DNA from 4 places in the uncultured Martelella sp. genome. Region 1 is predicted to be linked to each of the others. Evidence: predicted binding sites of a transcription regulator. Region 1 holds the regulator's gene; each other region holds the start of a gene.
The links. The regulator PhoB, encoded in region 1, activates phosphate uptake and scavenging genes when phosphate is short. The targets are predictions, from matches to a motif close to TGTCATNNANCTGTCAT.
Positions count from the first base shown of each region.

Region 2: pstS (phosphate ABC transporter substrate-binding protein PstS) is a predicted target of PhoB. The motif match lies at 3,966-3,982, and genes of this name have one in related genera.
Region 3: ACHZCU_RS06685 (YdcH family protein) is a predicted target of PhoB. The motif match lies at 4,890-4,906, and genes of this name have one in related genera.
Region 4: ACHZCU_RS03990 (alkaline phosphatase) is a predicted target of PhoB. The motif match lies at 3,588-3,604, and genes of this name have one in related genera.

Region 1 covers NZ_CAXXFM010000001.1:2,384,925-2,392,038, reverse strand. The annotation lists gene ACHZCU_RS11205 (hypothetical protein) at 1-170, opposite strand, end outside; gene ACHZCU_RS11200 (DUF2975 domain-containing protein) at 241-573, shown strand; gene ACHZCU_RS11195 (helix-turn-helix transcriptional regulator) at 577-792, shown strand; gene ACHZCU_RS11190 (carbohydrate kinase) at 835-1,761, opposite strand; gene ACHZCU_RS11185 (orotate phosphoribosyltransferase) at 1,802-2,497, opposite strand; gene phoB (phosphate regulon transcriptional regulator PhoB) at 2,762-3,445, opposite strand; gene phoU (phosphate signaling complex protein PhoU) at 3,477-4,190, opposite strand; gene pstB (phosphate ABC transporter ATP-binding protein PstB) at 4,231-5,037, opposite strand; gene pstA (phosphate ABC transporter permease PstA) at 5,041-6,369, opposite strand; gene pstC (phosphate ABC transporter permease subunit PstC) at 6,366-7,114, opposite strand, start outside.
Region 2 covers NZ_CAXXFM010000002.1:208,571-215,684, forward strand. The annotation lists gene pstB (phosphate ABC transporter ATP-binding protein PstB) at 1-737, opposite strand, end outside; gene pstA (phosphate ABC transporter permease PstA) at 775-1,677, opposite strand; gene pstC (phosphate ABC transporter permease subunit PstC) at 1,691-2,662, opposite strand; gene pstS (phosphate ABC transporter substrate-binding protein PstS) at 2,798-3,832, opposite strand; gene ACHZCU_RS18320 (threonine/serine exporter family protein) at 4,219-5,556, shown strand; gene ACHZCU_RS18325 (hypothetical protein) at 5,646-6,116, shown strand; gene poxB (ubiquinone-dependent pyruvate dehydrogenase) at 6,377-7,114, opposite strand, start outside.
Region 3 covers NZ_CAXXFM010000001.1:1,399,563-1,406,676, reverse strand. The annotation lists gene prmC (peptide chain release factor N(5)-glutamine methyltransferase) at 1-375, shown strand, start outside; gene ACHZCU_RS06705 (DUF4167 domain-containing protein) at 694-1,455, shown strand; gene cmk ((d)CMP kinase) at 1,603-2,235, shown strand; gene rpsA (30S ribosomal protein S1) at 2,407-4,113, shown strand; gene ACHZCU_RS06690 (DUF6665 family protein) at 4,242-4,595, shown strand; gene ACHZCU_RS06685 (YdcH family protein) at 4,671-4,844, opposite strand; gene purE (5-(carboxyamino)imidazole ribonucleotide mutase) at 5,118-5,621, shown strand; gene ACHZCU_RS06675 (5-(carboxyamino)imidazole ribonucleotide synthase) at 5,626-6,699, shown strand; gene ykgO (type B 50S ribosomal protein L36) at 6,827-6,952, shown strand; gene ACHZCU_RS06665 (hypothetical protein) at 7,029-7,114, shown strand, end outside.
Region 4 covers NZ_CAXXFM010000001.1:807,568-814,681, reverse strand. The annotation lists gene ACHZCU_RS04005 (ABC transporter permease) at 1-511, opposite strand, end outside; gene ACHZCU_RS04000 (ABC transporter ATP-binding protein) at 515-1,192, opposite strand; gene ACHZCU_RS03995 (hypothetical protein) at 1,230-1,697, opposite strand; gene ACHZCU_RS03990 (alkaline phosphatase) at 1,771-3,528, opposite strand; gene ACHZCU_RS03985 (DedA family protein) at 3,658-4,305, opposite strand; gene ACHZCU_RS03980 (hypothetical protein) at 4,298-4,675, opposite strand; gene ACHZCU_RS03975 (ribonuclease D) at 4,854-5,480, shown strand; gene clpB (ATP-dependent chaperone ClpB) at 5,672-7,114, shown strand, end outside.

The sequences.
Region 1 (7,114 bases):
AGCACCGCAATCCTGAGCGACGCAGGATTGGCCGCGATCGGCGACGGGATGGTCGTCGGCTTGGCGCCCGACAGGAAATTGAGCGAACAGGCCGAAAGCAGGGCGAGACCGGAAGCAGCCAGGAGTGTCTTGAAGATTGGCATGGGCATGATCGGGCGGGTCACAAACATGGTTAATAATCATTCATCCTATCGGGGATAGCTTAAGGGCCGGTAAAGAGTCGGCCGCTGACTGAGGCCGATGGCGCAACAGGCGCGGACGAAAACACGCCGTGCGCGCGGCATACCCTTGTTCGACCGGCTTCAACACGAGACGCCATTTTCCCATGCGGTTGCCGCACTTTTGCGCCGCGCGGGCCTGATTGCGCTTGCCGGCGCTGTCACCAGTCTTTTCCTCACGCCGGTGGCTACACTTCTGGCAACACTCGCCAATCCGCCGGGCAGCCGCACGCTGTCCGTCGGTCTCGGCAGCGATCAGCTGATGTTGTTCCTGCTCGCCGGCCTGCTTTTCGTGATGGGGCATGTCATGGTGCTCGCGACATCGATGAATGAAGACTATGAGCGTTTCGTCTGACCCATGCCGATCATTGTCAATCTCGATGTCATGCTCGCCCGCCGCAAGATGCGGGCGAAGACCCTTGCCGAACATGTCGGCATCACCGAGCAGAACATCTCGCTGCTGCGCTCGGGCAAGGTCAAGGGCGTGCGGTTCGAAACGCTTGAAAAGATATGCCAGGCGCTCGATTGCCAGCCCGGTGACATTCTGGAGTATCAGCCGGACGAAACCGGCTGATCCTTATCTCTGCTCGGTGTCGCAATTGCCCCGGGCGGCAGATCAAAGCCCGATTTCTTGCGCGTAGGGCGGGTTGGCGCCGGCGCGAGAGACGGTGACGGCAGCGGCCTTTGCGCCCAGCGCCAGGGCGTCCGCGATTGCCTCGGGGGACAGCGTTTTGACCTTCTCCTTGGTCAGCAGCCCGGCGATATCGAGCGAGGCAAGAATGCCGGCGTCGAACGTGTCGCCGGCGCCGACGGTGTCGACGACCTCGACCTTTTCACTTGGCACCTCGACCTTGTGCTCAGCGGTATAGCCGATCGCCCCATCCGCGCCGCAGGTGATGACAACAAGGCTTGCACCGGCCGTAATCCAGTGGCGCGCCTTGTCATCGAGCGAGCCTTCAAGACCGAACCAGTCCAGATCCTCGTCGGAGAATTTCACGATATCCGATTTGGCCGCCATGCGCTCGATCCGGGCACGGTGACCGGCGGGATCGGTAATGAATGTCGGACGGATATTCGGGTCGAGCGAGATCACGCGAGTTTCGGCCTCACGCATCAAAAGCGCTTCATAGGTGGAACCGCAGGGTTCGGGGATCAGGCTGATCGCGCCGAAATGCATGGCCGCGCAGTCTTCGCCGATTGCAGGCAGATCATCCTCGGTAATCATCCGGCCAGCCGTGTTCTCGTCGTAAAAGGCATAGCTTGCCGAACCGTTGACCAGCTTGACGAAGGCGAGCGTCGTCGGCCGGTCGGAAATGGCGACATAGGAATGATCGACCTTCGATGCGTCAAGTTTCTCGCGAATGATATCGCCCATCAGGTCGGACGAGATACCGGAGAAGAACCCGGTCGGACGGCCAAGCCTGGAAAGCGCGACCGCCGTGTTGCACACGGCACCGCCGGCATAGGGCGCAAATGCCGGTTCGCCCTTGTCGGTCTCGCGCGGCAGCATGTCGATCAGGGCTTCACCACAGCATAAAATCATTCTCTTCTCCCGTTTTTGTTCCCGCGCCTGTCGTCCCGGCCTAGACGATCAGTTCCTCAAGACCGCCGCGGGCCCGCGACCATTCCATTGGATGATCGAGAAACGCGCCAACCGCATCGAGCGTTGCCTTGTCGGCAAGCTCTTCTTCGCGTGCGACCGCAAGAACGTTCTGCCACGTCGCCAGGTAATGAAGCTCAACGCACCCTTCCCGGAAACGTTTCTCGGCCTGTTCGAAAATATCATAATAGAACAGAGCCATGCCGTGTTCCACCAGTCCGCCGGCAGCGCGGATGGCATTGATGAAGTTGAACATGGAGCCGCCCGCCGTGGTCAGGTCCTCGATCACCAGCACCCGCGCTCCGGCTTCCAGATGCCCTTCGATCTGGGCGTTCTTGCCATAGCCCTTCGGCTTCTTGCGCACATAGATCATCGGCAGTTCCAGACGGTCGGCGAGGAATGCGGCGAAGGGAATGCCCGCCGTTTCGCCGCCGGCCACGCAGTCGAATTTCTCGAAACCGGCATCGCGCAGCACCTTGGCTGCGGCAAAATCCATCAGCGTGGAACGGATGCGCGGATAGGAAATCAACTGCCGGCAGTCGATATAGACCGGACTGACCAGACCGGAAGCAAGCTTGTAGGGCTCATCCGGGGAAAAATGGACGGCGCCGATTTCCCACAGCATGCGGGCCATCAGTTCGCCCATCACTGCGGGGTCGGCAAAACTTGCTCTGCTCATCTCAACAATCCTCTTTGTCTTTGCGCCGTCACGGCCTTGCAGGGTGCGGGAGGGACACTCTCCTGCAAGACACAATCTGCCGGCACACGCCGCCGCCGGGGCAGCCGTTTCCGTTCCGGCCCTGAGTTGAACTGTCGGGGCCGAAAAATCAATCGCAGCCGGTATATTTCATCATGCCGAATGGCATGCCCGCCACCATAGCGGAACGCCGGATGGCCGCAATGACGGATATTAAATCGTTTAAAAAAACTTTTTGCCGCTGCTCTAGACTTCCATCGAATATCCGGCTCCGCGCACGGTGCGGATCACATCCGGCATCTGCGAGAAATTGAGCGCCTTCCTGAGCCGGCCGACATGTACGTCGACGGTGCGCTCATCCACATAGATGTCATGCCCCCAGACACCGTCGAGAAGCTGCGCGCGGGAAAACACCCGCCCCGGAGACGTCATCAGGAATTCGAGAAGCCGGAATTCCGTCGGGCCAAGCCGCACTTCGCGCGCCTTGCGGTGAACCCGGTGGGTTTCGCGATCAAGCTCGATATCGCCGCATTTCAGCACGCTGGAGAGCACTTCCGGACGCGCGCGGCGCAGGATCGCCTTGACCCGCGCCATCAGCTCCGGCGTGGAAAACGGTTTGACGACGTAATCGTCGGCGCCGATGGCAAGGCCGCGCACCCGTTCGCTCTCCTCACCGCGCGCCGTCAGCATGATGATCGGCAGGCGTTCGGTTTCCGGCCGCATTCGAAGGCGGCGACATAGCTCGATGCCCGACACCCCCGGCAGCATCCAGTCGAGCAGAAGAAGGTCGGGGACCCGCTCCTGCAGTCGGATTTCGGCCTCGTCGCCGCGCATGATGGTTTCGACCTCATAGCCTTCGGCCTCGAGATTGTAGCGCAGCAGAACGCTGAGCGCTTCCTCGTCTTCAACAACTGCTATCTTCGGCACCATTGGGCTGATATCTCCCTCGTCTCAAATGGCTTCAGACATCATCGGAACCGACGGCAGGGGAATTGTCGTCCTTCGGACGTTCTCCCTGCGGCTGGGCGCCTGTCGCGATGTAGTAAATCATCTCGGCGATGTTGGTGGCATGATCGCCGATGCGCTCGATGTTCTTGGCGCAGAACAAAAGATGCGTGCAGGTGGTGATATTGCGCGGATCTTCCATCATGTAGGTCAAAAGCTCGCGGAACAGCGAGGTGTAGATCGCGTCGATCTCGTCATCACGCTCGCGGATCGAGCTCGCCTTGTCGGCCTGGCGCGTGGTGTAAGCGTCGAGCACTTCCTTCAATTGCAGGAGCGCCAGTTCGCACAGATGCTCGATGCCGTGGGCCAGCTTGCGCGGGACACCGGTGCCCTGCACCGAGATCACCCGCTTGGCGGTATTCTTGGCCATATCGCCAACGCGTTCGAGGTCGGCAGCGATGCGAATGGCGCCCATGATTTCGCGCAGGTCCGCAGCCACCGGCTGGCGCCGGGCAATGGTGACGATTGCCTTCTCGCCGATCTCGCGCTCCGCTTCGTCAAGCGCCAGATCGTCGGCGATCACCTTTTCGGCAAGCTCGGTATCGGTGTTGACGAGGGCCGAGACCGATTCGCTGACCATCTCCTCTGCCAGACCGCCCATTTCGGAAATGCGGCGCTGGAGGTATTTCAGCTCGTCATCGAATGCCGTCGAAATATGCGAGGGGGCCATGTTCTTTCCTTTCCTGGCTTGAGCGTGCGGCAGCCGCCCCTCAGCCGAAACGTCCCATGATGTAATCCTGGGTCCGCTGGTCCGCGGGATTGGTGAAAATCGTATCGGTATCGTTCTCCTCGACCATATGGCCGAGGTGGAACATCGCCGTGCGTTCGGAAACCCGCGCGGCCTGCTGCATGGAGTGCGTCACCATCACGATGGTGTAATTCTCTCTGAGATCGGAAATCAGTTCCTCGACGCGGGCCGTTGCGATCGGGTCGAGCGCCGAACAGGGTTCGTCCATCAAGATCACTTCCGGGCTCACCGCAATGGCGCGGGCAATGCACAGCCGCTGCTGCTGGCCGCCGGAAAGGCTGGTGCCCGGCTCATGCAGGCGATCCTTGACCTCGTTGAACAGACCCGCCTTGATCAGGCTGGTCTCGACGATCTGGTCGAATTCCGTGCGGTGGCGGGCAAGACCGTGGATACGCGGCCCATAGGCGACATTCTCGTAGATCGACTTCGGGAACGGGTTGGGATTCTGGAACACCATGCCGACGCGCGCGCGCAGTTCCACCACATCGATCCCGGAGGTGTAGACATCCTCGCCGTCGAGCGTGACCGTACCGGTCACCCGGCAATTGTCGATCGTGTCATTCATCCGGTTGAGCGTGCGCAGAAAGGTCGACTTGCCGCAGCCCGACGGGCCGATCAGCGCAGTGACGGCGTTCTCGCGGATGTTGAGGCTGACATCGAACAGCGCACGCTTCTGCCCGTAATAGACGGACACCGCCTGACCGGCCATCTTGTATGTGTTTTCGCTCATCGTCTTTTTCCAAGCCTTTTTGCGGTCATAGTCATCCATCGCCTACCAGCGCCGTTCGAAACGGCGGCGCAGTATCACCGCCGTGACATTCATGAAGATCAGGAATGCCAGAAGCACGATAATGGCGGCGGAGGTGCGCTCGACAAAGGCGCGTTCGGCCTCGCCCGCCCACATGTAGATCTGCACCGGAAGCGCTGTTGCCGGGTCAAGCGGGCCCGCCGGATAATCGGCCACGAAGGCGACCATGCCGATCAGAAGCAGCGGCGCGGTTTCGCCCAGCGCCTGGGCAAGACCGATGATCGTTCCCGTCAGAATGCCCGGCATGGCCAGCGGCAGGACATGATGGAACACCGCCTGCATTTTCGAAGCCCCGACCCCCAGCGCCGCCGAGCGGATCGAAGGCGGCACCGCCTTGAGAGCTGCCCGCGTCGCGATGATGATCGTCGGCAGCGTCATCAGCGTCAGCACCAGCCCGCCGACCAGCGAAGCCGAACGCGGCAGGCCGAGGAGGCCGATGAACACCGCAAGGCCCAGAAGGCCGAACACGATGGAGGGCACGGCCGCCAGATTGTTGATGTTGACCTCGATAAGGTCGGTGAACCGGTTCTTCGGCGCAAATTCCTCAAGATAGATCGCCGATGCCACGCCGATCGGCAGTGCCAGAAGCAGGACCACGCCCATCATGTAAAGCGTGCCGACAAAGGCCACGCCAATCCCGGCTGCTTCCGGCCGGCTGGATGCGCCATGGGTGAAAAAGCCGGTGTTGAAGGACTTGTTCAGCCGTCCCTCGGCCTTCAGTTCCTCCATCCACTGCAATTGCCGGTCGGAAACCCGGCGGCTTGTTTCCGGTACGGAAAGGTCGATCTGGCCCTTGTTGGCGGAATCGATATCGGCGGCGGCCAGAAGCCGCACATCGACGGTCTTTCCGATGACGGAGGGGTCTTTCAGCACCACATCGCGCAGCTCCACCCGGCTGCTGCGGGAGATCATCCGCATCGCCGCGCGCATTTCAGGCCCGTTTTCGGGATTGATGGCGAGCGTGCGGGCAAGCGCCTGACGCACCAGTTGCGGATAATCGGCCGTCAACAGCAGACGCGGGTTCTCATCGCGCGCGCCATCGGGATCGATCACCGAGGCCTCGAAGGTGACCGGCAGGGTGATGGTCGTCTGCTGAAACGCGGTATAGCCCTTGCCGGCAACGGAAAACAAAAGCGCGCCCAAGAAGAAAATGCCCACGCAGATCGCCAGCAGGCCGAAAACGCGGAAACGACGTTCGGCCGCATTCCGACGTTTCAGCGACTTGCGACGCCTTGCGGCAATCGCCCGGCTTCCTCCAGCCGTTTCGGTCGCGGTGCGGACTGTGTCGGTCATGCGTACTGCTCCCGGTATTTGCGCACGATATAGAGCGCATAGACATTGAGGCAGAGTGTGATCACGAACAGCGTGAGGCCAAGGGCGAAGGCCACAAGCGTCTGCGGCGTGTTGAATTCCAGATCGCCGGTCAGCTGGTTGACGATCTTGACCGTCACCGTCGTCATCGGTTCCAGCGGGCTGAACTGCAACTGCGCGGCAACGCCGGCGGCCAGAACCACGATCATGGTCTCGCCGATGGCACGCGAAGCCGTCAGCAGCAGAGCGCCGACAACACCGGGAAGCGCCGCCGGCAGCACGACGCGCTTGATGGTCTCCGACTGCGTGGCGCCAAGGCCGAGCGAGCCCTTGCGCAGGCTGTCGGGAACCGCATTGATGATATCATCGGACAGCGAGGAGACGAAGGGAATCAGCATGATGCCCATGACCACACCCGCCGTCAGCACCGACTGCGCCTCGATGAAATTGCGATAGCTGCCGGTAAAAAGCCCGTTCAGTTCTGCAGAAATATCGCGCAGCAGCGGCCCCACCGTGACAAGGGCGAAGAAGCCGTAGACGATGGTGGGAATGCCCGCCAGCACTTCAAGTAGCGGCTTGGCGATCGCGCGCAGTTTCGGCCCGGCATATTCCGACATGTAGATCGCCGCATAAAGCCCGATCGGGACGGCAACCGCCATGGCGACGATGGAGATGTAAAGCGTGCCGGCAAGCAGCGGGATCAGTCCGAACTGCCCGATTGAACCGC
Region 2 (7,114 bases), on a different contig from region 1:
CCGACTTCGACGAGGAAACCGGTGCGGCCGCCCTGCGACATGTCGACGGAGAAGAATGCCGTCTTGTCGGCAACGCGGATCGCCTGCTGCATGTTGTGGGTCACGATCGCGACCGTGTAGTCCTTCTTCAGCTCCAGCATCAGTTCCTCGATCTGGCGCGTGGCGATCGGGTCGAGCGCGGAGCAGGGCTCGTCCATCAACAGAACCGTCGGCTCGGTGGCAATCGCACGCGCGATGCACAGGCGCTGCTGCTGGCCGCCGGAAAGCGACAGGCCATTCTGCTTCAGCTTGTCCTTGACCTCGTTCCAGAGCGCAGCGCGGCGCAGCGCCTTTTCGACGCGGCCGGAAATGTCGCCCTTGAAGCCGTTGAGGCGCAGGCCGAAGGCAACGTTTTCAAAGATGCTCATCGAAAACGGGTTCGGCTGCTGGAACACCATGCCGATATGGCGGCGCACGACCACCGGGTCGACATTCTTGCCGTAGACGTCCTGGCCCAGGAAACGCACATGCCCTTCAAGGCGGAAGATCGGGATCAGGTCGTTCATGCGGTTGAGAGAACGCAGCACCGTCGACTTGCCACAGCCCGACGGGCCGATGAAGCCCGTGATCTTGCCTTTTTCGATATCGACGGCGGCGTCGCGCACGGCCAGGAAATCGCCGTAGTAGATCTTGTCGATGTTCGCGCCGATGGCAACATCGCCGTGCTGCTGTGCGGCCGCGGCCTCAATCTTGTTCATTTCCATTTCCGTAGACATGATAATCGACCTTTTTCTCCTACACGCGGCGAGTGCCGAACGAGCGACTGAGAATGTTGAAGACAAGCACGATCAGAACCAGAACAAGAGAGGCTGTCCATGCAAGTTCAATCTGGTTTTCATAGGGCATTGCCGAGAAGTTATAGATCAAAATCGACAATGATGCTGTCGGCTCGGTAAAGCTCCCGATCCAGTAATTCGAAAAAAGCGCCGTAAACAGCAGCGGGGCCGATTCACCGGACGCGCCCGCCACTGCAAGCATTACACCGGTCATAACACCTGGAAGGGCGGTCGGCAAAACAATTTTGGTCGCGACCTGTGTTGAATTGCAGCCCATTCCGTAGGCGGCATCCTTCATCCGCTGGGGCACCATCCGGAAGGCCTGTTCGGCCGTCAGAAGCACGGTCGGCAGCATCAGGATCGACAGCGAAACACCGCCGGCAATCGCCGAATAGGTCTTCATCACCACCACCAGCCAGGCATAGACGAAGACACCGGAAAGGATCGATGGAAATCCGGTCAGGACCTTGCCGACGAAACGGATCAGCGCAGATATCTTGCCGTCGGGGTTGATAAGCCCGGTATAAAGGCCGCCGAGAACGCCGACCGGGATCGAGATCAGCGATGCAATCGCAACCATGACCAGTGTGCCGACGATGGCGTTGCCAATGCCGCCGCCCTGTTCGAAGGGGGCAGGCGGAAGCTCGGTGAAGATTGCCGCCGAGAGCCGCAATCCGCCACGGCTGATCAGCATCCACAGAACCGAGATCAGCGGGATGGCGGCGATGCCGGCCAGCACCCACAGGATCACGGTCTGGATGAAGTTCATCAGCGTGCGGCGCTCGCCGAAGGAAAAGCTGAGATTGGGGTCGCCGAGGGCGACCACTTCGGGGTTCATCGTTGTCTGGTCCGTCGTGCTCATGATCTGATCATCCTCAGGTGACGGTCTGGCGGGAGGTATAATTCATGATGATCGTGCCGATGATATTGACGGCCATGGTGATCACCAGAAGAACAACGGCGGCATACATGAGCGGGCCGATCTGGTTGGCGCCGGCTTCCGGGAAGGTGGAGGCGAGCAGCGAGGCCAGCGTGGTGGCCGGCGAAAACAGCGACAGCGTGACGTGCTGGGCGTTGCCGATCAGCATCGCCAGCGCCATGGTTTCGCCGAGCGCCCGGCCGAAACCGAGAACCAGCGAGGCGAAGATGCCGCCGGACGCCGTCGGGATGATCACCTTGCGGATCGCTTCCCACTTGGTCGTGCCCATGCCATAGGCCGCTTCCTGGATCTTCATCGGGATTGCCTTGAAGGCATCCTGGGAGATCGCCGCAACGGTCGGCAGGATCATGATCGACAGCACGATCATGGCCGGAAACATGCCGGGGCCTGCAAGCTTGGTCGAAAAGAACGGGATGAAGGACAGGGTATCGTGCAGCCAGTTGGCGACCGGGCGGATTGCCGGGATCAGAACGTAGATGCCCCAGAGGCCGTAAACCACCGAAGGGATGGCGGCAAGCATCTCGACGATCAGCCGGAAAACCCAGGCCAGGCGCGCGTTCAGAAAACCCTGTGTCAGAAAGATCGCAACCGCAATGCCGAGGACGCCGCCGAAAAGCAGAGCCAGAAGCGAGGAATAAAGCGTACCCCAGATTTCGGCGAGGATACCGTATTCATTGGTATTGGGGTTCCAGACAACGGTCGTCAGAAAGCCCAGGCCATATTCGCGCATGGCGGGGGCAGCCTGTGCGCCGAGCTTCCAGAAGATATAGACCAGAAGCAGGATGGTCAGAACGCCGGCTGCCAGCGTCAGGATACGAAAGGATTTGTCGTAACCGTATTCGAAAGCGGTCGGCGGTCTCGAAACACTGCCGTCTTCAGGCAATGTGTTTTTCGTGTTGTCGGCCATCAAGCGGGCTCCTACTGGCGAAGATCGGGGCTATCCCGGTGATCTTGTCGTTGGCGCAAGCGCAAACGGATCCTGAACTGAGAAAGCCGGGGCGCATGACAATACGCCCCGGCACAAGACAGCGTGCTGTCTCGATTACTTGATTTCTTCCATCGACTTGCGATCAAGTTCGATGACGTTTTCCGGAAGCGGGATGTAGCCGAGCTTGTCGGACATTTCCTGACCGGTGGTCAGGCCGTAGTCGACCATCTTCTTCAGGGCAGCAACGGTATCGGCGTCCTGGCCTTCCTTGTAGAAGAGCAGCCAGGTGAACGTCGAAATCGGGTAAGCCTGTTCACCCTTGGGGTCGGTGATGAAAGCGCGGTTGTTGTCGTCGAATTCGGCGGAAGCCAGAGCGGCCTTACCAGCATCGGCGCCAGCGCTTACGTAGTTGCCGGCCTGGTTTTCAAGCATGGCGTAAGGCGTGTTGGTCTGCTTGGCATAGCCGTATTCGATGTAGCCGATCGCGCCGGGCGTCTGCTTGATCGTGGCGGTGATGCCCTGGTTGCCCGGAGCGGCGATGAAGTTCGAAGCCTTCGGCCACGGAACGGTCTTGCCGGCGCCGACAGTGCTTTCGAAATCGGAGCTGATGGCGGCCAGATGATTGGTGAAGTTGAAGCTCGTGCCCGAAGAATCGGCGCGAACAACAACCGTGATGTCTTCGTCGGGCAGGTCGACGCCGTCATTGGCGGCTGCGATGGCCGGATCGTTCCACTTGGTGACTTCGCCAAGGAAGATCTTCGGGTAAACATCGCGCGGCAGCTTCAGGTCGGAAACGCCATCAAGATTGAAGGCGAGAACAACTTCGCCGGCCGTCATCGGCAGAAGCACGACGCCGCCGTCGATCTTGGCGATTTCCTCATCGTCCATGGCCGCATCGGAAGCAGCAAAGTCGACGACGCCATTGGTGAAGTCTTCGATACCGGCGCCGGAACCCTTCGACTGGTAGTTGACTTCAATACCGGTCTTCTGGCCAAAATCCTTAAACCAGGCCGAGTAGAGCGGGAAGGGGAAAGAGGCGCCGGAGCCCGTCAGCTGAACGTCCTGAGCCTGTGCGACAGTGCCGGACACCAGCATGGCGGTTGCAACGGCTGCGACCTTAGCGCCCTTGGAGAAATTTCCGATTTTCATCAGATAGCCCTTTTGAGGTTTGGTTGAAAACGGAAGTCCTATAACAACGAAATAATTCCAAGCATAGCATGTTGTAAAAAATTCATATTCGCGTGGATATCCTGCATTTTCTTTAAAAAAAGTGTCACACAACAGTCATAAAACTGTCATAAACAAAATCGACTTGACGCAGTATTTGGCGTTTCTGGTTTTTTGCCTTTCCCGACTGTCCCCCATTTCCCCGCAGCCGCGCTTTGGATACGATGGGCAAAGGGTTCGCATCGCCTGCTTGACATAGCGCAAGGCGAATGCGCAGCCGCCCTCTAATTTCGCCGCTGGCCGGAAGCGCTTTGCCGGCGGCCATCCAGAACGTCGCTTACAGATCCGCCTATGCAACAGGAGACGCAATGACTGAAACAGGCACCCCGGCCCGGCATGCAGAGGGGCCGCATGAGGATACCGTGGCTGAACTGCTCCTGCGGCAAAGGGCGCTGGAAAAGACAGCGCTGATAGCGCTGGAGGCGGGACGTATCCTCATGGAAACCGGTGCGAAGTCGGCCGTCGTTCGCGAAGGGGTTCGCAAGGTTGCGCTGGGGCTGGGCGTCACAAGCGTCGATATCCGGGTCGGTTTCGCCTCGATTGCGACCACGGTGGGCGATGGCGTGTGTACCTCGACCCATATGGCCGGGGTCGGGCATCATGGCGTGAACATGCGGATCAATCATCGCGTTCGCGAAATCTGTGCCGAGGTCGGCAGAGGGGGAATGACCCCGCAGGCGGTCGAGGACAAGCTTTCAAAGGCCCAGCGCGACACGCTGAAACATCATAAGGCGCTCAATGTGTTTGCCGCCGGGCTTGCCTGCGCGGCGTTCGGCCGGCTTCTGGGCGCGGATGCGCCGGCCTTTGTGACAACGCTGATCGCCAGCATGGTCGGCCAGTATATCCGGCTCGTTCTGCTCGAGCGCCATTATAATGCCTTCGTCGTCACGGCCACGGTGGCGTTTGCCGCTGCCGTGCTTTCCGGTCTCGGGGCGATGGCCATGGGCAGCACCATGATCGATACCTCGATGAGTGCTGCGGTGCTGATGCTGGTTCCGGGCGTGCCGTCGATGAATGCGCAGACCGATATCATGGAAGGATTTCCAACGCTCGGCAGCGCGCGCTTCGTGACCGTCGCAATGATTCTCGTATTCATTACGCTGGGGGTCGGTGCGGCCCATATCGTGCTTGGCGGCGGATTGCAGGATGCCCCGAAATCCGCACCCAACATTGCCCATCATGCGTTTTTCGGCGCGGTTGCTGCGGCAGGTTTCGGGGTGCTGTTCAATTTCGGCTATCGCAATCTCGGCTGGGCTGCTCTGGCCGGCGCGCTGGCGCTGGCGGTGCGGACTTTGTGCATGCTGCACGGCTGGCCGCTAGAGGCGGCATCCTTTGCCGCAGCCGTTGCCGTGGCGCTGGTGGTCGAGCTTTCCTACAACACACCGTTTCCGGTCCGGCGCGTGGGCAATGCCATTGCGGTTGCCGGTTGCATTCCCATGGTGCCGGGCAGTGCGGCGGCCCACTGGATCATCGGCCTCCTGGAAATCACGGTCCAGCCGCTCGAAAAATCCGACATGATGCTGGCCGCCACCACAAGTGCCGGGCTGCAGGTGATCTTCACAGTTGGCGCGATCGGTGCAGGGCTTACCATGATCTCCTCGACATTCCGCAGGCCGGAATTTCCAACGCGCGATCACGAGGATTAAGATCCGGTCGAAGTGCAACGCAATACGGTCATTGTTTTGTCGATTGATCGTGTTTTCGCGCAGGCTCATCAACACGTGACGGAGGCGTCATGAATCCGTTCGTCATTATCGTTGGGGCCGTGTGCCTGCCGCTTGTCGCGTCGGTGATACTGGCCTGTGTGAGCCGGTGGATGTGGGCCGCTGCCGCCATGATCATCACCGCCATGCCGCTTCAGCTTCTGGGGTTCACCGGTACGTGTACGCAGGGCGCGGATGGGACATTCATCACAGGCAGCATTCTGTCGGCGCCGCTGTTGTTCATCGCGATCTGTTTCATCCTGTGGGCATCGTTCAAACGCACGGCAGCCCGGAGCACCGGCATTTTCGCGGCGGCTTTATCGCTGATTCTGCTTGCCCTGACGCGGAATGCCTGGCTGGGCGCTGTTTTATACGGATCTCCCTGCGGGGCGGACTATCTTCACGCCAGCGGTGCGGAGGGACTGCTCATCATTCTCGGCGGCTATCTGGCATTGCCGCTTCTTGTCACGGCCTGTGGGGTCTGGAGCGCCAGTAGGGCCTGACCGAAAAGTCGGAGACGGACTTTTCGTCAAACCCTGTAGGCAATCACAGCTTTGCCTGTCCCTCCGCCGTCATTCCGGCCCTGAGCCGGAACCCATTAAGCGAAAGTCCTTGCGCGCAAAGACTCTTTCTGGAAGCGCACAGCAAGCGGCCGTGGATACCGGCTCAAGGCCGGTATGACGAAAGAACGCGGGACGAGCTTTGTCAACAAACTAAGGCCCGCAGGGAAGCGGGCCTTTGCGTTGTTGTCTCTGGCGTGGTCTCAGCGCAGGTTGGTTTTGGTTAACTGCACCAGTTCGTCGCCGCGTCCATTCAGGATGGCCCGCATCATGTACAGGCTGAAGCCCTTGGCCTGTTCCATGGTGATCTGCGGCGGCATGGCCAGTTCCTGCTTGGCGGTCATCACATCCACAAGCACCGGACCGGGCGTGGCCAGCGCCTCGTCGAGGGCCGCCGACAACTGGCTGGCGTCTTCGACATGAATGCCCTTCATGCCTGCCGCATCGGCAATGCGGGCAAAATCGGGGCTGCTCAGATCGGTCGAATCGGAAATATAGCCGCCGGCCTTCATCTCCATCGCCACGAAGCCGAGCGTGCGGTTATGGAACACCACGATCTTGATCGGCAGATCGAGCTGGGTGACCGAAAGAACATCGCCCATCAACATCGAAAAGCCGCCATCGCCACACATGGCGATCACCTGCCGGTCGCGGTCGATGGCCTGTGCGCCGATGGCCTGTGACAGCGCATTGGCCATGGAGCCGTGCGAGAACGATCCGATCAGGCGGCGTTTGCCGTTCATGCCCACATAGCGTGCGGCCCAAACTGTCGGGGTGCCGACATCGCAGGTGAAAACGGCATCGTCACTGGCCTTTTCGCTGAGCAGCCGGGCGACATATTGCGGATGAATTTGCTCCTTCGCACTCTTTTCCGTTGCCAGCGCATCAAGGCCTTCACGCGCCTTTTTGTAATGCTTGATGGCGTTGTCGAGAAACCGGCT
Region 3 (7,114 bases), 990 kb from region 1:
GGTGTTGCAGACCGTTTCGTCACCAGGCGCGGACCGTGGTTTTCCGCGGTGCAGGGTCGTTTCGACATGATTGTGTCAAATCCGCCCTATATCGTGTCTGATGTGATCGCGACGCTGGCGCCGGAGGTGCGGGAGCATGATCCCGCTCTTGCGCTGGACGGCGGTGCAGACGGTCTTGACGCCTATCGGGCAATCGCGGCGCAAGCCGATGCTCATCTCGCCGAAAATGGCGTTATCGCGCTAGAAATCGGCTTTGACCAGAAGGACATGGTAACAGCAATCTTCTGTAAAGCGGGCTTCACGCCGGTGGAAAGCCATCGGGATCTGGGCGGAAATGACCGCGTTGTCATTTTTGCAAGCGCTCGGAAAAGCTGAAAATCGCCCCGGGTCCGGCCTTTTTGAAAACAGGTGAAGAAAGGGCTTGGAATTTCGGGACAAGCACGATAGGTTGCACGCACGCAAAACGGTGACTGAAAGAAACAGCGATTCGTCGCTTGGCCGCAGTCTCAAGGTTTTCCGTCCAATGTTGGTTCATTGTGACATGCCGTTTTTTGCGTGATTCAGGTATTTGGATTCCACGAATGGCAGCGCGTGTTTTGCCCTGCCGACGGGGCTATGCCGTCATGTTTCGCTGATGCGAAAGCGGTAGACGGACAAGCTCGACCATTGACAGAAAATTCAGGTGAATACTCCATGAGGCCAGGACAGCAGAATAAGCGCAGCCGGGGGCGCGGCGGCAATAATAACTTTAACCGCAAGGGCGCCAACCCGCTGACCCGGACCTATGACAGTACCGGTCCTGATGTGAAGGTGCGGGGCACCGCGCAGCATGTCGCCGAGAAGTACATGTCACTTGCGCGCGATGCGCAAAGTTCGGGCGACCGTGTCATGGCGGAGAACTACCTCCAGCACGCCGAGCACTATAACCGCATCATTGCAGCCGCCCAGTCCCAGCTTCAGGAGCGCCACCAGCGTGACGACCGCTCCGACAGCAATGACGACAATGACGATAATGCGGCCAGGAAGAACGGCAATAACGGCAACCAGCCGTCGGCCGATGAGCGCAGCGAGCGCAAGGAACAGCCGCGCAGGCAGGAAAAACAGGTTGATGCCGACGGGCCGCAGCCGGTTATCGACGGAACACCCGCCGAGGTTGCAGCCGAAGAGGCTGACGGCCAGCCGGCGCCGAAGTCGCGCCGCCGCACACCGGCCGCCAGCCGTCCGCGCCGCACCAAGCGCGCCGCTGCCGCCGACAATAGCGGCGAGGAAGGCAATGCCGCTCCCGCCGAGGCGAATGCTGCAGAGGCAAATGTCGCAGAGGCGGAAGCTCCGAAAAAGCCGGCACGTCGCCGCCGCACGCCGAAGGCCGAAGCCGGTGCAGATGATGCGTCCGCCAAGGACACGCCTGCCGACAAGGACAAGACGCCGGCCATGGCGGACGGTCCTTCGGAATAAGCGCCAGGCATTCAGAAGTCTCGCAAACAGGCCCGGCCATGATGACCGGGCCTGTTTCGTTTGTTTTCCGCCGAATGCGCTCGATAACCGGTTTTGATCTTCGCGGTGATGCGCTATGTCACCGTCAAACGGAACGGGACGATCTTCATGGGCTTTGTCATCGCAATCGACGGACCGGCGGCGGCCGGCAAGGGTACGCTCGCACGCAAGCTTGCCGAACACTACGGTTTGCCGCATCTCGATACCGGCCTGACCTATCGGGCCACCGCCAAGGCGCTTGTCGATGCGGGAAAACCCCTTGATGACGAAACGATTGCCGCAGAAACTGCCGCTGCGATTGATCTCGGCAATCTCGATCGTACCGTGCTGTCGGCCCACGAAATCGGTGAAGCGGCATCGAAAGTCGCCGCCATGCCGTCGGTGCGCGTGGCGCTGGTCGAAGCCCAGCGGCGTTTTGCCGAGGCCGGCAGGGGCGCAGTGCTCGACGGCCGCGATATCGGCACGGTGGTCTGCCCCGATGCGCCGGTGAAGCTCTATGTGACGGCGGATGCGGAAATTCGCGCCAGACGGCGTTATGACGAGATCGTGGCCAGAGGCGAGACGGCGGATTTCACGCAGATTCTGGACGATGTCCGCCGTCGCGATGAACGCGATATGGGGCGAAAGGACAGTCCCTTGCGCCCCGCGGACGATGCGCACTTGCTTGATACGTCCAAAATGGGTATAGAAGCCGCGTTTCGGGCCGCCTGCGCTTATGTGGACAAGCGGCCCGACCCGTAATGCATGCGGAGGAAGCTCCGCAAATTGAGGTTTTCACTGCATCCATGCGCCGGAATGCTCTTTCGCCCTGAAACAGGGTGAAGAGGGATGCGGTGACAGCCAAAGATCAACACCAGCCACCGGCGCAACGCGTGTTCGGCCTGAAATGACCGACACGATCCAGGAGTTTTTATGACTGCACAAACCCCCACGCGCGACGATTTCGCCGCAATGCTCGAGGAATCCTTCGGCGCGAACAATGATCTTGCCGAAGGCTATGTTGCCAAGGGCCTGGTCACCGCCATTGAAAAGGATATGGCCATCATCGACGTCGGCCTGAAGGTCGAAGGTCGTGTGCCGCTGAAGGAATTCGGCGTGCGCGGCAAGGATGGCGAGCTGAAGGCCGGCGACGAAGTTGAAGTCTATGTCGAGCGCATCGAAAACGCGCTGGGCGAAGCTGTTCTGTCGCGTGAGAAGGCCCGTCGCGAAGAGGCTTGGGTCAAGCTCGAAGCCAAGTTCGAGGCCGGCGAGCGCGTCGAAGGTCAGATCTTCAATCAGGTCAAGGGTGGCTTCACGGTCGACCTCGACGGTGCGATCGCCTTCCTGCCGCGTTCCCAGGTGGACATCCGTCCGATCCGCGACGTATCCCCGCTGATGCACACGCCGCAGCCGTTCGAAATCCTCAAGATGGACAAGCGCCGCGGCAACATCGTCGTTTCGCGCCGGACCGTTCTTGAAGAAAGCCGTGCGGAACAGCGTTCGGAAATCGTTCAGAACCTCGAAGAGGGCCAGGTCGTTGAAGGTGTTGTCAAGAACATCACCGATTACGGCGCCTTCGTCGATCTCGGTGGCATCGACGGTCTGCTGCATGTCACCGACATGGCATGGCGTCGCGTCAACCACCCGACCGAGCTTCTGTCCATCGGCCAGAACGTCAAGGTTCAGATCATCCGCATCAACCAGGAAACGCACCGCATTTCCCTGGGCATGAAGCAGCTTGAAGCTGACCCGTGGGATGGCATCCAGGCCAAGTATCCGGAAGGCAAGAAGATTTCCGGTACCGTCACGAACATCACCGACTACGGTGCGTTCGTCGAGCTGGAGCCGGGCATCGAAGGCCTGATCCACATCTCGGAAATGTCCTGGACCAAGAAGAACGTCCACCCCGGCAAGATCCTGTCGACCACGCAGGATGTCGAAGTTGTCGTTCTCGAAGTCGATCCGGCCAAGCGCCGCATTTCGCTCGGTCTCAAGCAGACGCTTGAAAATCCGTGGGAAGCCTTCTCCTTCTCGCATCCGTCCGGTACGGAAGTCGAAGGCGAGATCAAGAACAAGACCGAATTCGGCCTGTTCATCGGTCTCGAAGGCGATGTCGACGGCATGGTTCACCTTTCCGATCTCGACTGGAACCGTCCGGGCGAGCAGGTCATCGAGGAATACAACAAGGGCGATATCGTCAAGGCTGTTGTTCTCGATGTGGACATCGAAAAGGAACGCATCTCGCTCGGCATCAAGCAGCTCGGCAAGGATTCGCTGACGGAAGCAGCTGCTTCCGGCGAACTGCGCAAGGGTGCTGTTGTTTCCTGCGAAGTGACCGACACCAACGATGGCGGCGTCGAAGTCAAGCTCGTCAACCACGACGATGTCTCGGCCTTCATCCGCCGTTCGGATCTGGCCCGCGACCGCGACGAGCAGCGCCCCGAGCGTTTCTCGGTCGGTCAGGTGTTCGACGCCCGCGTCACCAACTTCTCCAAGCGCGACCGCAAGGTCATGCTCTCCATCAAGGCGCTTGAAATCGCCGAGGAGAAGGAAGCCGTTGCACAGTTCGGTTCGTCCGACAGTGGCGCTTCGCTCGGTGACATTCTCGGCGCAGCCCTGAAGGGCCGCGACGACCAGTAAGCACTGCTTACGCCGTGAATACCGAACCGCCGGGTGGCAACGCCCGGCGGTTTTTTGTTGTGCCTGCTGTCTTGACCTCAGTCGGCCGGTTTCCGATGTTTGAGGGAGGAAGAGCGAAGGAAAAGATCATGGCCAAGAAGACGCCGATACTGCCCGGAACGAACAGCAGGCCGCTCGATCCCGAGATGGATGCCCTGCAATACGAGATCATGCAGGAGACGGCGCAGGCGCTGGGGCGGATCGGACGGCGGCTGGAGGAGGCGCTGGCAGCCCTGAAGCGCCATGACGAGACGCCGGGTTCCAATCAGGACCGCGACGAACTGGTGCAGGCGGCGGCCGACAGGGCCTTTGCGCTGTTCATCCAGCGTGACTATCTGGGGCTCAGGACCGATCATCACCTGAAATCGACCTATGATATTCCCCGTGAGGTGATGCTGCGCGTCGGCGTGATGAAGAAAGCCGAAAAGGCCGACAAGTCCTGAAAACGCTCTGAAATAGCCGCAAAAAAACGCCCCGGTCAAAAGCCGGGGCGTTGCATTCCTGGAAAGGGACTATGATCAGTTCACAGATTGCTGAAGGCGCTCGATTTCGTCCTTGAGCACAAGTTTCTTGCGTTTGAGTTCTGCAATTTCCTCATCTTGACTGGATGGCGAGGAGATCACGTTCTGCAGCTCTTTTTCGAGCGCGGAATGTTTTTCCTCAAGGGCGGCAAGGTGGGTCTGAACTGTCATTTCAACACGTCCTTCCTTTGTTTATCGCCGCAGGATGCGGCGCCTCGTCATCGATTTGCAATAAAACAATGCCATGTTTCAGCACACTTGTCGAAGGCGGAAATGTGATTTTCCGGCGGCATTTTCAATGTCTGCGCTATCACCGCTCGCAAGCTCGCTTTTCACCGAAAACGAATGATGCTAAAGCCGTTTTCAGGCCCTTTTCGGCCACATTTGACCGTGGCCTCGTCGCGGTTTCGCCAGAACTGGAATTACGACTGAAACGGAAGGCCGATGAGCCCGATCATGAATCCGCCCGTCGCCATTGCCATGGGCTCCCAGTCAGACTGGGAAACGATGAAGAATGCTGCCGATACGCTCGATGTTCTCGAAATCGATTATGATGCACGCATCATCTCGGCTCATCGCACGCCGGACCGGCTTTACGACTTTGCCCGCGGTGCGCGCGGCGAAGGGTTTCAGGTCATCATCGCAGGTGCTGGCGGTGCGGCCCATCTGCCGGGCATGCTGGCGGCCATGACGCCGTTGCCGGTGTTCGGCGTTCCGGTCCAGTCGCGTGCGCTTTCCGGCCAGGACAGCCTGCTTTCAATCGTGCAGATGCCGGCGGGCGTGCCTGTTGGAACGCTGGCGATCGGCAAGGCGGGTGCCGTCAATGCCGCGCTGCTTGCCGCCGCCGTTCTGGCGCTCTCGGACGAGGAGCTTGCCGGCAGGCTTGATGACTATCGGGCCCGTCAGGCGGCCCATGTCGCAGAATATCCCATCGACAAGGATGAGTGAGTCCATGAAAACCATCGGTATCGTCGGCGGCGGCCAGCTCGGTCGCATGCTGGCCATGGCTGCCGCCCGGCTCTCCATCCGCACGGTCATTCTGGAGCCGCAGGCGGACTGTCCTGCAGCACAGGTGGCCAATGCGCATATCGTGGCGGCCTATGACGATGAAAGCGCGCTTGAAGAGCTTGCTGCCCGCTGTAATGTCATCACCTATGAATTCGAAAACGTGCCGGAAAAAAGCGCGGCCCAGCTTGCGGGCAAACGCCCCGTCTATCCGCCTGCGCGCGCCCTTTCGATTTCGCAGGACCGGCTCACCGAAAAGTCCTTTCTCAATGAGTGCGGCATTCCGACAGCAGGTTTTCACGCAGTCGACACCCGCGCCGATCTCGATGCCGCGCTTGAACTGTTTGGCGGACGCGGTGTCCTGAAGACGCGCCGTTTCGGTTATGACGGCAAGGGGCAGTGGGTTTTTACCGGCAGCGGCGATGATGCCGATGCCGCCTTTGCAGCGCTTGCCGGAGCGCCGGCGATCTTCGAGGAATGGATCGATTTCGAGCGCGAAATTTCGGTGATCGCGGCGCGCGGTGTCGATGGCGCGTTTGTCTCATTCGATCCGGCGGAAAACGAGCACCGTGATGGTATTCTGCGGATTTCGCGGGTGCCGGCCCGCGTGTCCGATGAACTTGTCGGAAACGCGAAAATCGCCGCTGAAAAGCTGCTTTCGGCCTTGGGCTATGTTGGCGTTGCGGGCCTTGAACTGTTTGTTGCGCGCGATGGGCGTCTGCTTGCCAATGAGTTTGCCCCGCGGGTGCACAATTCCGGCCACTGGAGCGAGGCGGCCTGTGTGATCTCGCAGTTCGAGCAGCATATCCGCGCCGTCTGCGGCCTGCCGCTGATCGATCCTGTCCGCCACAGCGATTGCGTGATGCACAATATCATCGGCGACGATATGGACGACATTCCGCGCTGGATGGCGACGCCAGGCGCGCTGGTGCATCTTTATGGCAAGGACGAAAGCCGGCCGGGCCGCAAGATGGGCCATGTCACCGTGCTTCATCCGCATGAAAACCACCGGAACGGTTGACTTTCGCGCAGCCATTCGCTAGGAACCGGCCACAGCCAAGCGCGCCTCCTTCCGGCGCGCTTTTGAATGTTGAAACAGACCGCCTTTACTGATCAGTCGAGAGCGGCACAAACAGCGGATCGAAAACATGAAGATCAAGAATTCGCTCAAGGCGCTCAAGTCCCGTCACCGGGAAAACCGTCTGGTGCGCCGCAAGGGCCGTGTATACATCATCAACAAGCAGAACCCGCGCTTCAAGGCTCGTCAGGGCTGAGTGCGTGTAACCGGACCGTGACCGGGCCGGTGCAATATCTGTTTGACCTTTTGCCATGACGGGATACCATCCCGTCATGCGCTTTTTTATGCCTGCTTTTCTGACATTCGTTTCGCTGGCGCCGCTGGCCGGCATGCCTGCGCTCGCGCAAACGGCCGATGG
Region 4 (7,114 bases), 1.6 Mb from region 1:
GGTAGACGAGTTCGGTATGGGTATGGCCGCCCGTTTCTGCCGCGCCGTGCATCGGCTTGATCTCGGCGCCGACGTCAAGATCAACGGCGGAGCCGACCACTGCCTCGCCTTCGCGGGTGAAGATATCGCCTTCGGCAAAGCCCGGCACGGTGGCGTGAATGAGTGCGGTGGTGGTTCCCACGATCGGATAACCGGCATAGCTGTCGCCGAAGCCGATGGGGGCGGCCCAGTCAACGCGCGGGTCTTCGTTGAGGGTCGGCAGCACATCGCCATCCATCAGCGGAAGGTCCGAAGGCTGGAGGAAGACGGAGGACAGCACCAGTTGCGTCTCGCTGCCGGGCGCGCCGACCACGAGGTCGAACTTTTCCGAGGCCCGCGCCGAACCGAGGCGCAGCGCGCGTTCCTGAAGGGTGATGGTGACGCCGAGCGCGGTTGCAAGGGCGATCAGCAGGACGATGACGGCCGATCCCGCCCAGAGCCTTCTGAGGTCGGAGAAAATGAAGCGGAACACAGCTCAGCCCTTTCTTTCGTCGGCGATAACGGCGCCCGACAGAAGCGAAATCCTGCGTGCCATGGGGGCAACCAGCCGCTCATCATGGGAAACGACGATCAGCGTGCTGCCGAGGGTTTCGGCCAGTTCGCGCAGCAGCCGGCCGACCACCGCGCCGGATGCGCTATCCAGGCTTGCCGTCGGCTCATCGGCAACGATGATCGCCGGTTCGCGCAACAGCGCACGGGCAACGGCGACGCGCTGCATCTCGCCGCGCGACATGGTTTCGATCTTCTGGTCATGCCGGTCGATGCCGACCTGATCGAGCAGGGCCTTTGCCCGCGCAAGCCTGCCGTGACCGGCAGCGTAGGCCAGACGGGCGGGCAACAGCACGTTGTCATAGGCCGAGAGACCGGGAAACAGGTGAAAATCCTGCATCACCAGCCCGATATTCTTGCCGCGCCAGCGGTCGCGCCTGCCTTCCGCAAGGCCGGCAAGGTCTGTTTCGCCCCAGCGGGCATGGCCGGATTGCAGCCGCTCAAGCCCCGTGACGATATTGACGAACGTGCTTTTGCCGGAGCCGGAAGGCCCGGTCACGGCCACCGTCTCGCCGGGTGCGATCTCAAGGGAGGGGATGGACAGCACCGGTGCCGGAAGGCCGGGGAAGGTGACGGCAATATCTTCAAGACGAAGGGGCAGCATGGAGGCGCGGCTTTCGGGGTTCGGCGGGAGAGGCGTTTCAGACGGTCTTGTAGCGCGCGTCCCTGAGGCGCAGTTGGCTGACAAATCCGGTTTCGGGGTCCACCCAGGAACCACGGTCGAGCGTGCCGGTCACCTCGATCATCTGGTTGGGCTGAACGAATGTCTGCTTTCTGTCGAGGTAGACGACAATGATGTTGTCCGGCCAGTCGGCATCCGACGAGCAGAACGGGCACAGCGCCATCGGTATTTCGGAGAGCACAAAAAACTGCGCCTCGGCCTTCAGCGGCGGCGCCATGAAGCCGCGGATGGAAATCTTTTCGCCGGTGAGGTTCTTGACCTTGTCGGAAAACTCCAGACCCAGCGGGCTGAATGTGCCGTAAAGATCGTCAAAGGCCAGTTCGGCGGTGGCGGCATGGGCGGAGCGAAAGGCAAGGCCGGCGCCAAGCGTCAGCGCGGTGGCCAGCAGGCTGCGGCGGGAAAGGGTAGAGCGAGAAGTGTCGGTCACGGTGTGGTCCTCCATGCAGTTGCAGGAGAGGACCGGGCGAAAGCCGCCCGGTCCCGTTTCTTAAAAAACGCGTTTACTGTTTCTGGCTGGTGCCGAGGGCAAAGGCGTCGGCGAGAACTTCGTAGACGTCCGACTGTTCCATATAGCCCTTGAACTCTTCCGAACCGGGGCCGGTGGCCTGAAGCACGACATCATCGACGGCGTGAACGCCGGTGGAGGCATTGTGCGGCAGGTTGCCGGTGCGCAGAACCGCACCGGGCACGTCCTTGTACTGTTCGTTGGCGACGTAGTTGCCGTTTTCGTCCTTCACGGCCGGCTCGAACGGACCATCCATTTTCGGACGGAAGGTCTCGTAATAGTCCGGGAAGTTGTTGGAGAAGATGGCCAGGCGGCGGGATACGTCGATCTTGTCCGGGTAGCCGTCGCCGTTTTCGTCGGTGTAGTTCGGGAAGCCGGCGTCGTCATAGGTCATCACCTTGTCGCGCATATCGTCGGCCTCAACCTCGTCATCGATCGTGCCGATCAGCGAAACGCCGTGCGTATGGTCGCCGGTCACGACGATCATGGTGTCGGGATGCGTTTTGGCGAAATCCATGGCCTGACCGATGGCCTGGTCGAACTCGATGGTGTCGACAACGGCGCGGTCCCAGTCGAGCGGATGGCTCATCTTGTCGATCGACGCGCCCTCGACCATCAGGAAGAAGCCGTCCTTGTTCTTTGAAAGACGATCCAGCGCCACCTTGGTCATTTCCGGCAGACCGGGCTGATCGGAGAACTTGTCGACGCTGCCCTTTTTCAGGAAGGAGCGATCAAGCTTGGTGTCCATGTTGCCGGTGTGGAACAGGCCGAGGATCTTGTCCGGGTTCTGGCCTGCGACCTCCTCAAGCGAGGTGGCGTCGGTGGCAACCGTGTAACCGGCATCCTCGAACATGGCGATATAGTCGTTATCGTCCTTGCGCTTGGAGCCGGGAATGTCGGACTTCAGGAAATAGGCAGAGCCGCCGCCGAGGATGACTTCCGGCTGAATGCCGTAGAACATGCCGACGATATCGGCCTTGTCGGCGCGCCTGCGGGTGTGGGCAACGGTGGCCGCCGGCGTCGCATCTTCGATTTCAGCGGTGGAAACGACGCCGATCGCCTTGCCGGTCTGGCGGCGCAGCGCTTCGGCAATGGTCTCGACTTTGGGGTCGTCCTGGCTGTCCGGCGTACGGTCGGCATAAACGCCAAGCGCATTCACGCGGGTCTTGTGGCCGGTCATGTAGGCCGACATGGTGTTGGCGGAATCGGTGGCGATGGCGTGGGTCGACGATGTGCCGATGAAGGCCATGCGGTCGAGATCGTCCATGCTCAGGCGGCCATCGGCCTTGCCCTCGGTCATGCCCTTGGACATGATGCGGGCGGCCGTGCGGTGGGCAACGGAAAGGCCGTCGCCAAGGAAAAAGACGATGTTCTTGGCTTTCGCCACGGAGGGCGTGTCGTAGACGGTCCAGGTAACCGACTTCTCTTCGTCACCGGCCTTGACGGCCACGGTGTAATCGCCGGGGTTGGCAAGCGAAAGATCGCGCAGGATCAGCGCCGAGCCGAGGCTGGCGTCGTCTTCGCCCTTTTCATCGGCGATGAATTCGGCATCGGCGCCGAAGACATCGGCATAGGCCTTGCCATTGACCGTGACGTCGACCTGCCCGGGTTCATAGACCTGATCCAGCTCGACCTTGAAGTCGAACGGCGAGCCGACCAGAACGGTGGCGCGGTCGAGCGGGTAAATGGTGGCGGCATTGGCTGCGCCGGCGAGGAAGGTTGCGGCTGCGAGTAATGCAAGACGTGCGCGCATGAAAACCTCTCATGTCAGGGTTTGCGGAAATAGCTGCGCTCTTGCGATAGTCCTGCCGCATTACACTGAGATGACGTTTTCGCTGCGTTTTGATGACGGTGCACGCGCTTGCCGCTCACCGCGTTCGCTCTAACGGCGCTGGCGCCTGCCGCGCGGTTTCAGGTAGCGTCTGCGCCTGCGTTTCAGCGAGAAATGAAGGACGCGGGTGATGTACCAGCCGATTGCCAGCGTGACCACGCCCGCTGCCAGAAAGCCGCTGGCATTGCCGACGATCTGTGCCACGGCGAAGATGTTGTGGGAAAAGATGAAGCCGAGCAGCGTATAGATCATCACATAGAGCATCTGGCCGGGAATGGCGGCGGTGATGAACATCTTCCAGCGCATGCCGGCGGCCCCGGCAACCGGGTTCATGTAGGGACCGATCATCGCCAGAAGCCAGCGGGTGAAGAAGATCGCCATGATGCCCCGGCGCTCAAGGTAGTCGCTGGCCCTGTCGACAAGGCGCTGCCGCTTCGGCCCGCCTGCGGCAAAGCGCTCGACATAGCCTGTTCCGCCGATCCTTCCGGCCCAGTAGCCGACCTGGTCGCCGCAGCAGGCGGCCAGCAGGCAGGACAGGTAGATCGCCCAGAAAGACAAATCGCCCGTGGCAACGAGCGATCCGCCGAACAACATGATCACGGCGGTTGGCAAGGGAATGCCGCAGCAGGCCAGAAATACGGAGAATGCGATTGCCGGAATACCATAGACCGGCAGGAGCGCCAGAAGCTGCTCACTCATCGGCGTCGGCCTTTTCTTCCTCGTATTCATCGAGGGCTTCGGCGATTTCGTCTTCCAGCTCGTCGAGCGATATCCCCTTCATGCGGGCGATCTGGCGCAGCATCATGCGCCGGCTTCGGCTGTCGGGTGCAAGGTCCAGTTCTTCGGCAAGCTCCGATGCGGGAATGTCGTGAACAACGGCGACATGGCCAAGCGTCATCCATCCCTTCAGTTCGAGATTCCGGTTTTCGGGATTGTGCCAGTAGAACACCGAGAAGATGAACTGCAGGGCAAAGACAAGCGTGATGAAGGCCGTCGCCAGAAAGGCGATGCAAAGACCCCTGTGCCGCCCCCACAGCGCACGGAGAGGAAATGTTATCCTGCTTTTCATCGCTTTAGCCTTTCGCGCGTGCGATTTTCCCGTTCCCCGATAACCGCTGTGGACTGCCGGCACAACACCTTCGCCGGCGGGTTGATCGCTCTCGGTCGGTCTTTTCGGCTATCGTCTTTTGCTCTGATCCGCTATGACCCGACAGGATTGCAGGAACAAAGCCCATGGAGAAGAACGGATGAACGATACGATCCGCGTCCACAAAAACGACATCTCGGCCGAGGATGCCGCGCGCTATACCGGTGCGATTGCCATCGACACCGAAACGCTTGGCCTGATACCGCGCCGCGACCGGTTGTGCGTGGTGCAGATATCGCCGGGCGACGGAACCGCCGACGTCATCCAGATCGCCGCCGGCCAGAAGGACGCACCGAACCTTGTCTCCATGCTGGCAGACCCGGCGCGCCAGAAGATTTTCCATTTCGGTCGCTTCGATATCGCGGTTCTTTATTATACCTTCGGCGTGACAACCGAAAACGTGTTCTGCACCAAGATCGCCTCGCGCCTGACCCGCACCTACACCGACCGTCACGGGCTGAAGGACAATCTGCGTGAAATGCTGGAAGTCGACGTTTCCAAGGCGCAGCAGTCTTCAGACTGGGCGGCGGAAACCCTTTCCGACGCTCAGCTTGCCTATGCGGCTTCCGACGTTCTCTATCTGCATCGCCTGCGCGACAAGTTGATGGAACGGCTGATGCGCGAGGACCGCATGGCGCTTGCCGGCGCCTGCTTCGATTTCCTGCCGACACGGGCCAAGCTCGATCTTCTCGGCTGGGAGGAAACCGACATTTTCGCCCATAGCTGAAGGGGATAGGTGGTGTTGCATATCAGCAACAAATTCTCCGGCAGACCTCTTTAAAGCCTTCATGCCTGCACCCATATCTGACCTTGAGCGGCGGCAACGCCGCGTAATCAGGACCCGCCTCAAAGAGGGGGTTTATTCAGGTCATCGTTCTGTCGCTTCAAAAGGTCGGAACGAGGAATGGAGGCGAAGATATGAACATCGAAAAATATTCCGAACGGGTGCGTGGCTTTTTGCAGTCGGCGCAGACCTATGCGCTCGGCGAAGGTCATCAGCAGTTCGGTGCCGAGCACCTGTTGAAGGTTCTGCTCGATGACGAGCAGGGCATGGCCGCATCGCTGATCGAGCGGGCAGGGGGCGATGCCAAAAAGGTGCGCCTTGCCAATGATGCAGCACTGGCGAAAATTCCGAAGGTTTCCGGCGGTAACGGCCAGATTTACCTTTCCCAGCCGCTCGCCAAGGTTTTCAACACAGCCGAAGAGGCCGCCAAGAAGGCCGGTGACAGTTTCGTCACCGTCGAGCGTCTTCTGTTGGCACTGGTGATCGAAAAGAGCGCTTCGACCTCGAAGTCGCTTTCCGGCGCAGGCGTGACGCCGAACGGGCTGAATGACGCCATCAACGAAATCCGCAAGGGCCGCACCGCCGACAGCGCCAGTGCCGAGGAAAGCTATGACGCGCTGAAGAAATATGCGCGCGACCTGACGGCCGACGCCCGCGATGGCAAGCTCGATCCGGTGATTGGCCGTGATGATGAAATCCGCCGCACCATTCAGGTGCTGTCGCGCCGGACCAAGAACAATCCGGTCCTGATCGGTGAACCCGGCGTCGGCAAGACGGCGATCACCGAAGGCCTTGCGTTGCGCATTGTCGATGGCGACGTGCCGGAGAGCCTGAAGGACAAGAAGCTGATGGCGCTCGACATGGGCGCGCTGATTGCCGGTGCGAAATATCGCGGTGAGTTCGAGGAGCGTCTGAAGGCTGTCCTGAACGAGGTTCAGTCCGAAAACGGCAATATCATCCTGTTCATCGACGAGATGCACACGCTGGTCGGGGCCGGCAAGACGGATGGCGCAATGGATGCGTCGAACCTTCTGAAACCGGCGCTGGCGCGCGGTGAACTGCACTGCGTTGGTGCAACCACGCTCGATGAATATCGCCAGCATGTGGAAAAGGATGCCGCTCTGGCGCGTCGTTTCCAGCCGGTCATGGTTGACGAGCCGACGGTGGAAGACACGATCTCCATTCTGCGTGGTCTGAAGGAAAAATACGAGCAGCACCATCAGGTGCGGATTTCCGACAGCGCGCTGGTGGCGGCCGCCACGCTTTCCAACCGCTATATCACCGACCGTTTTCTGCCGGACAAGGCCATCGACCTGATGGACGAAGCCTCCAGCCGCGTGCGCATGCAGGTGGATAGCAAGCCGGAAGAACTGGACGAACTCGACCGCCGTATCATCCAGCTCAAGATCGAGCGGGAAGCGCTGAAAAAGGAAACCGACCGGGCTTCGAAGGACCGCCTTGAAAAGCTCGAGGGCGAACTTGCGTCCTTGCAGGAACAGGCCGATACGCTGACGGCGCGCTGGCAGTCGGAAAAGAACAAGCTCAACAAGGCTGCCGACCTGAAGAAGCAGCTCGAC